DNA from 2 places in the Roseinatronobacter sp. NSM genome. Region 2 is predicted to be linked to the other one. Evidence: riboswitches for the same ligand, from Rfam matches in the RefSeq annotation. Region 2 holds a riboswitch; the other holds the start of a gene.
What was found. A riboswitch is a leader RNA that binds a small molecule or an ion and turns the genes downstream of it on or off. The one in region 2 is predicted to bind thiamine pyrophosphate.

Region 1 (4,411 bases), on a different contig from region 2:
GACCGGCCCGCCGCGTGCCATATTTCGGGGGGCAGGCCCGCGACATACGGCACCCCCCGCAAGCTGATCATGCCAAGCGGCACCAGCAAAAACAGCGCCCCCGCCCCAATCAGTGCGCTGTCCCACAGCCGCAACCCTGCGCTGCCGGTGTCAAACCGTTGCACTGGCCTGTCCAGCCCCCCGCCCAGTGCCTGCGGCAGGGCCACGCGCCACGCCACCACCCCCGCCACAGCGCAAATTGCGAATTGCACCAGCGCCAGCATTGCCGCGCGCCCCATGTCATAGTCAAACCGGAACGCCTGATAGATTGCCAGTTCCACAGTCGTGGCGCGTGGCCCTCCGCCCATGGTCAGGGCCACTGAAAAACTGGTCAGGCAGATCAGGAAAATAACCAGCGCCGCGCCGGGCAAAAGCGCGCGCAGCATGGGGGCTTCAAGGTGGAGGAACGTGTCGCGGGGTGTGAAACCCAGGCTTGCGGCCAGCCGGAACCGTTCGGCGGGAATGGCGGCCCAGCCCTGCAACAGAATGCGCGTGGCCAGCGGCAGGTTATAGAACACATGCGCCAGCACAACGCCATGCAGCCCGAAAATGTTGAACCGCGCCAGCCCTGCCCAGTCCAGCCCCTGATTGATGATCCCGGACCGGCCAAACACCGCCAGCAACCCCAGCACCGCCACCAATGTGGGCAGAATGAACGGTGCCCCCATCAGCGTGATCAACACGCCCCGCCCCCTGAACTGCCGCCGCGCCAGCGCGCGCGCAATGGGCACGGCCAGCCCCACCGACAGGGCCGCCGATAATACCGCCTGAACCAGCGTGAACCGCACCGCTGCCCAGTCTGCGCCGCGCAAGGCGCTGAACCCTTCGGCACGCAGGGCAACTGCCCCCAGGGCCCCGAAATTCAGCACCAGCAGCCACGCGGCCACGGCCCCACCCGCAAGCAAGGTGACCAGTCGCGCGGACCGGGCGGCGTCGCGGGTCACCGCGTCATGCCATCCAGCCAATGCGCAAGGGCGGGGGCGCGGCGGTCATCGGCCATGTCCTCGGTCAGGAAAATGGCCTGTTCGGGCAGCGGCAAATCGCGGAACACCTGCGGCCAGTCATCGCGCGCCAAGGCCGACGGGTAGGACCAGTTTGCCAGCGCAATCATCGACTGGAAGTCCCGCGACAGGATGTAGTCCATGAACTGCCGCGCCAGGTCGGGCTGTGCCGCGCCTGCCAGAACGCCCGCCGCTTCGGCAATGAAATAATGCCCTTCGTCGAAAATGGCGGCGGCTTTGGTGTCGTCATCTTCTTCGGCAATATGATAGGCGGGGGATGTGGTGTAGCTGAGCACCATGTCGGCCTCGCCATCAGTGAACATGCCATAAGCCTCGGACCAGCCGGCGGTGACGGTGACTGTCTTGGCGGCCAGGTTCTGCCAGATCGCGCGCGCCTCATCGCCATACAGATGGTCCACCCACAACATCAGCGCAAGCCCCGCCCCCGACGACCGCGGGTCTTGCCAGATGACCGAAATATCATCACGTTCAATCAGTTCGGCAAAACTGGATGGCGGGTTCTCCAGCCGTGTGCGGTCATAGACGAAGGCCGCATAGGACCAGTTGAAGGGGATGAATATGTCATCGCTCCAGTCAACAGGCACGGTCAGCGGGGCCAGATCCTGCCCATGGGGGGCAAACAGCCCCGATTGGCGCGCGCGCAGCACTTCATCCGTGCCAAGGCCCATGACGACATCGGCTTGCAGGCGTGCCCCTTCCAGCATCAGGCGGGGCAGAACGTCGCCTGTGCGATATTCCAGCGTACAATCACAGCGGGCCTCGAACCCTTGCTTGATGGCAGGCCCCGGTCCCCAGCTGGACCCGAAATAGTCAGGCGCCAGAACAGTCAATGTGTCGGCCTGCGCGGGGGCTGTCATGGCCAGAACAGCAACTGCCGCGAAATGGAAACGTGCCATTCGTTCACTCTCCTGTTGTCACGACGGGCGAGGATTGAAACGGGGGGCAAACCCGCACCTTCCCTCCGCCGGTGTTAACCGGTTCAGGTTCAACGGGTCCGCGCATGTCGCATCTCAGCTTGCAAGCAAGCCCCCCGAGGTATGACATCACTTAGGGGTTTTCGCCCCATCGGGCAAGGGCAGTGCTTGAGCCTTGCGCGCCTTCCCGCTAAGGGTTTCCCCAAAGGAGTGCCGCCCATGAGCTATAACAGTTTTGGCCATCTGTTCCGTGTGACAACCTGGGGCGAAAGCCATGGTCCCGCCCTTGGGGCCACTGTGGACGGCTGCCCCCCCGGCGTGGCGCTGGATGCCGCCATGTTGCAGCACTGGCTGGACAAACGCAAACCCGGCCAAAGCCGCCACACAACGCAGCGGCGCGAACCTGATGAGGTGGAGATTCTTTCAGGCGTCTATGACGGGCACACCACCGGCACGCCCATTCAACTGATGATCCGCAATGTGGACCAGCGGTCCAAGGATTACGGCAATATCCTTGACACTTTCCGCCCCGGCCATGCCGATATCACCTATTTCCAGAAATATGGGCTGCGCGACCCGCGCGGGGGCGGGCGGTCCTCGGCGCGCGAAACGGCAGCGCGGGTGGCGGCGGGCGGTGTGGCGCGGGCCGCGCTGGCGGCATTGGTGCCGGGGCTGACCATTGCGGGATATATGGTGCAGATGGGGCCGCATGTGATTGACCGCGCGCGGTTCGATCTGGCTGAAATTGCGCGCAACCCCTTCTGGGTGCCCGACGCGCAGGCCGCGCAGGACTGGGCGCAGGCGCTGGACCAGATCCGTAAGGACGGCAATTCTGTGGGCGCAGTCGTGGAAGTGGTGGCCACAGGGGCACCGGCAGGGCTGGGCGCGCCGATCTATGCCAAGCTGGACACTGAACTGGCGGCAGCGATGATGTCCATCAACGCGGTCAAGGGCGTGGAAATCGGCGCAGGCATGGGGGCCGCCACCTTGACCGGCGTTGAAAATGCCGATGAAATCGAAATGGGGCCAGACGGGCCGCGCTACCGGTCCAACAAGGCGGGTGGCATTCTGGGCGGAATATCGACCGGGCAGGATATTGTCGTGCGATTTGCGGTGAAGCCCACATCGTCCATCCACACGCCGCGCGCATCTGTCACGCGCACGGGCGACCCCACAGATGTGGTCACCAAGGGGCGTCATGACCCTTGTGTGGGCATTCGCGCCGTCCCTGTGGGTGAGGCGATGATGGCATGCGTTTTGCTGGACCATCTGCTGATGCAGCGTGCGCAGACCGGGGCGCTTGGCCCCGTTGGGCAGATTGGTCCGGCGGGGCAGTAGCTTTTGCCAATGGCCTGGGGGGCAAACACGCCTTTGGCAGACGGAACTGTCCTTTTGCGGACATTGGGAATGCCCCGGCGCGGAATCAAGGCCGCAGGCCGCCGCGCCATCGGCGGGCCGTCCCGCGGCCTGCCGATGACCTGAAGGCGTGCCAAGCGTTTGATGTCAGGAATATGCCGCGTGGATAAAGTGCGTCCCCTATAACGCCGGATCGGCAAACCCCGGCCCGCCGATAGCGCGTGCTATGTCCAAGTGCGAAGGGCAGCTTCAGGCCATAACGCCGCCATCAATGACGCTGTTTAACGTGTGTCCGCGTTCATTGGCATTCACGCGACTCACACAACCCGTTGGTGGCCGCGTATTCTTGCGCGCAAAGCCGGGTCCCACTTTTGCGCGTCACGTTCCAATCCCGATATGGTCAGCTTTGCGACAGTTTATGCCCCGTGCCCTGTCTTGCACCGTGGTTACCCCCCAGCGGGCTTTGCTTCCGGGGCCTGCGCCAGCACATCTGCAACAAGCTGTTGCAGCCAGCGCGCCAGTTCCGGTTCGGGCGTGGGCGTGCGTCCCAAACCTGGCGGCACGTCCAGCGGACTGCGGCCGTAAATAACCGCATAATGCGCCAAGGCCATGACATAGGCCCCAAGATCATTGACATGAATATCATCCCGAAACAGCGCATCCATGCTGGCCAGTCCGGGCGCAGTGCCCGCCGCAATGGCGTCATAGAGCGCTGTCATCAGGCGCGGGCCGGGAATCATGACCATTTCGGGCATGCCATCTGGGCGGTGGCGGTTCACATGGTCGCGGATTTCCAGCCAGCGCGCCTGTTCCACCTGCAGCCGGTCACGAAACGGAATATGCCCCTCCGAAGTGTCATCGCCTGACCCCGGCCCTGTGTCGCGCGTGACCCAGGTTGCATATAGCACTGTGCGCGCGCCGTTTTCCCATGCATGGCGCGCCCATTTCAGCGCTTCATCCGCTGAATTGTGATACCCCATGGTGTTCAGCAACGGCACGCGTTCGGTCAGCACCAGCAGGTCGTAATTTCCCATCGCGCTGCGGGCATCCACGGGTTGGGCAGTGTTGTTCCAGCGCCAG
Region 2 (4,411 bases):
GCCCGCGCTGGCGGCGCTGGTCGAAGCGGCCTTGCCGCGTCTGCGCGCTGGCGGGCGGCTGGTTTATGCGGGCGCGGGCACGTCCATTCGCATTGCCGTGCAGGATGGCACCGAACTTGGCCCGACCTTCAACTGGCCTGACGCGCGCACGCATTATCTGATTGCGGGCGGTGAAGCGGCGCTGAAACTGGGCATTGAAGGCGCGGAAGATGACGCCGCGGATGCCCGCGCACAGGTGGCGCGCGCAGGCATTGGCGCGCATGATGTGGTCATTGGCCTTGCCGCCAGCGGGCGCACCCCGTTTACAGTGGCCGCGATTGTGGCGGCGCGTGCAGCAGGCGCGCTGACAGTGGGGATTGCGTGTAATGGTGCAACCCCCCTGCTGGACGCGGCGGAACACGCCATCACAACCGAAACCGGCGCCGAAGTGGTCGCAGGGTCCACCCGCATGAAGGCCGGCACAGCCCAAAAGGTGGTTCTGAACATGATTTCCACGCAAATCATGGTGCGGCTGGGGCATGTGCATGACGGGCTTATGGTCGACATGCGGCCCCAGAACATCAAGCTGCGGGGGCGTGCGCAAGCCATGGTGCAGCGCATTGCAGATGTGCCCGCGCAAACAGCCACAACCGCGCTGGAGAAGTGCGGCTGGCGGGTAAAACCGGCGGTGCTGGTCGCCATGGGTGCAACCCCCGCCAGCGCCGATGCCGCGCTTGACCGCGCAGGTGGCATATTGCGCGATGCCATGGCCGCGCTATGACGCTGCGCCACGAACTGCTTGCATCGCGTGCAAAAGATACGCCAATCTATGTCCGGCTGGCCGCAATTCTGCGCGAGAAGGTCCAGCAAGGGGAATTTGCAGTGGGCGACGCGCTGCCATCTGAACGTGATATTGCCGAACGCATGGCCGTGTCGCGCGTCACAGTGCGCAAGGCCATCGACCTGTTGATGCGCGAAGGCGTGCTGTCACGCAAACACGGGTCGGGCACCTATATTGCGCCGCGCATTGAACAACCGTCATCGCTGCTGGCCGGGTTTTCCGAAGATTTGCGCAGGCGCGGGTTGGTGGCCGGGTCTGTCTGGCTGGAAAAATCGACCGACACCGCATCCCCCGATGAAGTGATTGCCTTCGGGCTGGCCGTGAATGCGCGCGTCAAACGGTTCCGGCGCATTCGCACCGCCAATGGCGAACCGCTGGCGCTGGAACATGCCATTGTCCCCGAGATTTACCTGCCCGATCATGACAGCGTGGACAATTCCCTGTATGCCGCCCTTGATGCGGTGGGAAACAAGCCTGTCACCGGGCTTCAACGTGTCACCGCGTCGCTTGCATCTGACGATGAAGCGCATAACCTGGGCGTGCCCACTGGTGCGGCAGTGTTACGGATCGAACGGCGCGGCTATCTGGCAGATGGCACGATGATCGAACTGACGCGCTCTGCCTATCGCGGGGACCGCTATGATTTCGTCAGCGAATTGCGCGAAATCTGACGTTGCCCCATGGACCCTGGCCCTGACGGCCTGCCTGTGACCTGCCCTTCGCAAAGTGCCATGTTTCGTGTTGGGGGCTTGTCGGCTGCGAAGTTTTGAATTAGCTCTGTCACTCATAACCGTTGGGGTGCCTTGCTTGCAGGGCTGAGAGGCGCAGCGCCAACCCATCGAACCTGATCCGGATTATACCGGCGTAGGGAACGGTGCGCAAAAAGGGCTATGACAGGCCCGCATTCCGTCCCCTGACGTTGGTATCCACAACGAAAGGAGGCGCGCTTGATCCCCATAGCCTTGACCATAGCAGGTTCGGATTCCGGCGGCGGTGCCGGTATTCAGGCGGATTTGAAGACATTTTCCGCGCTGGGTGTCTATGGCGCGTCGGTCATCACGGCATTGACGGCGCAGAACACGCGCGCGGTCACCATGGTGGACCCCGCCAGCCCCGGCATGATTGCGGCACAAATGCAGGCGGTGTTCGATGATCTGGACGTGCGCGCCGTCAAGCTGGGCATGCTGGGCGATGCAACTGCCATCTCCACAGTGGCCGAAGGGTTGCACGGGTGCACCGTGCCGGTTGTTCTGGACCCTGTGATGGTTGCGAAATCCGGTGACAGGTTGCTGCCAGCGGATGCACTGGTGGCCTTGCGCCGCGACATCGTGCCGCTTGCCCATGTGCTGACCCCGAACCTGCCGGAAGCTGCGGATTTGCTGGGCATCGCCCCCGCGCAGTCCGAAGCGCAGATGCTGGAACAGGCGCAGGCCCTGCGCGACATGGGCGCACGGGCTGTGTTGATGAAGGGCGGGCATGGGCAGGGTGCCGATTGCGTGGATCTGCTGGTTGAGGCCAGTGGGGTTACCCGCCTGACCGCGCCGCGCCGCGCCACGAAAAACACCCATGGCACCGGCTGCACCCTGTCGGCCGCAATTGCGGCGGGGCTGGCGCAGGGCATGGCGCTGGGCGCGGCCGTGGCGCGCGCGCATGCCTATTTGCAAGGCGCGATTGCGCATGCGGATGCGCTGGGCGTGGGGTCGGGCCATGGGCCGGTGCATCATTTTCACGGGGTTTGGCGAAATGACTGATGTCACCATTATCGGGGCTGGTGTTGCCGGACTTTGGGCCGCTTGGGCATTGTGCAAGGCCGGTGTGGGCGTGCGTGTGATCGACCGCAACGGTGCGCCCGGCCCACATGGGTGTTCGTGGTGGGCAGGGGGCATGCTGGCCCCGTTTTGCGAAGGCGCGGTGGCCGAAGCGCCTGTTGTCGCGCATGGCGCGACTGCTGCCGCCCACTGGGCGAAGGTGACAAACGTAACCTATCGCGGGTCGCTTGTTGTTGCGCTGGACCGCGACAAGGGCGAACTGGCACGTTTTGCCCGCCGCACCAGCGGGCATGAATGGGTCAGGGACGGGCTGGCCACGCTGGAACCTGATTTGACCGGCCCCACACAGGCGCTGTTCTTTGGCGCTGAGGCCCATCTGGACCCGCGCGCGGCCCTTGCTGATCTGGTGGCGGCATTGCGCGCGCGCGGGGTGCATATTGAACATGCCACGGCCACGCCCGATGACATACCCGGCCCGGTGATTGATGCGCGCGGCATGGCCAGCCCTGTGCCGGGGCTGCGCGGGGTGCGCGGCGAAATGGTGGTGTTGCGCGCGCCCGATATTGCGCTGACACGCCCTGTGCGCCTGCTGCATCCGCGCCACCCGCTATACATCGTGCCGCGTGCGAATGGCGTCTATATGCTGGGCGCAACCCAGATCGAAAGCGCGGACCGGCGCGGAATTTCGGCGCGGTCCACGCTGGAATTACTGTCGGCGGCCTATGCGCTGGACCCGCGCTTTGCCGAGGCCGAGGTGCTGGAAACCGGTGCGGATTTGCGCCCGGCCTTTGCTGATAATGTGCCGCGCGTGGTCCGACAGGGGCGGGTTTTGCACCTGAACGGGTTGTTCCGGCACGGCTATCTGATGGCGCCTGCACTGGCACAGCAGGCTGCGGATTTCCTGACCCATGGCATCAAGGGGGATTTGTTCCATGAAGATTGAAGTGAATGGCGAGATGCACCAGATTTCAGCCGCAACTGTCGATGATGCATTGGCAGAACTGGGCTGGGCGGACGCGCGCGTGGCCACGGCGCTGAATGGGGAATTCCTGCCCAAAGCCGCCCGCGCCACAACAAACCTGACCAACGGGGACCGGCTGGAAGTGCTGGCCCCCATGCAAGGCGGCTAGGGCATGGCGCAGACGAACTGCATAAAGGATTGCGATGATGCATGATTTCTACGGCGTGAAGCTGGACAGCCCCTTGATGCTGGGCACGGCGCAATACCCGTCCCCTGCCATTTTGGAAGCCGCGTTTCGCGCGTCCGGCGCATCTGTGGCCACTGTGTCGCTGCGCCGCGAAAGCGGGCAGGGTCAGGCGTTTTGGGACATTATCCGCGGGCTGGGTGTGCATGTGCTGCCCAATACCGCAGGCTGCCACAGCGCGCGCGAAGCCGTCACCACGGCCCAAATGGCGCGGGAAGTGTTTGAAACCAACTGGATCAAGCTGGAAGTCATCGGCAATGCCGACACGTTGCAACCTGACCCGTTCGGATTGCTGAATGCGGCCGAAACGCTGGCCGCTGACGGGTTCGAGGTGTTTCCCTACATGACCGAAGATCAGGTTCTGGCGCAGCGTCTGGTTGATGCGGGCTGCAAGGTGCTGATGCCTTGGGGTGCGCCCATCGGGTCCGGTCTGGGGTTGAACAACCGTTACGGGCTGAAAACCCTGCGCGCGGCGTTTCCCGACATTCCCATGGTTATTGACGCGGGCCTTGGCCTGCCCAGCCATGCAGCGGCGGCCATGGAGTTGGGGTTTGACGCGGTCTTGCTGAACACTGCCGTGGCGCAAGCGGGGGACCCTGTGGCGATGGCGCGCGCCT

Region 1: linked by a shared signal. The riboswitch ahead of ACTZWY_RS07225 (thiamine ABC transporter substrate-binding protein) and the one ahead of thiD (bifunctional hydroxymethylpyrimidine kinase/phosphomethylpyrimidine kinase) in region 2 are both predicted to bind thiamine pyrophosphate.

The regions. Positions count from the first base shown of each region.
Region 1 covers NZ_JBQTCF010000010.1:26,209-30,619, reverse strand. The annotation lists gene ACTZWY_RS07230 (thiamine/thiamine pyrophosphate ABC transporter permease ThiP) at 1-983, opposite strand, end outside; gene ACTZWY_RS07225 (thiamine ABC transporter substrate-binding protein) at 980-1,957, opposite strand; TPP riboswitch at 2,001-2,104, opposite strand; gene aroC (chorismate synthase) at 2,195-3,313, shown strand; gene ACTZWY_RS07215 (hypothetical protein) at 3,778-4,411, opposite strand, start outside.
Region 2 covers NZ_JBQTCF010000005.1:66,837-71,247, forward strand. The annotation lists gene ACTZWY_RS04265 (N-acetylmuramic acid 6-phosphate etherase) at 1-760, shown strand, start outside; gene ACTZWY_RS04270 (GntR family transcriptional regulator) at 757-1,491, shown strand; TPP riboswitch at 1,605-1,708, shown strand; gene thiD (bifunctional hydroxymethylpyrimidine kinase/phosphomethylpyrimidine kinase) at 1,768-2,571, shown strand; gene ACTZWY_RS04280 (FAD-dependent oxidoreductase) at 2,564-3,532, shown strand; gene thiS (sulfur carrier protein ThiS) at 3,522-3,719, shown strand; gene ACTZWY_RS04290 (thiazole synthase) at 3,757-4,411, shown strand, end outside.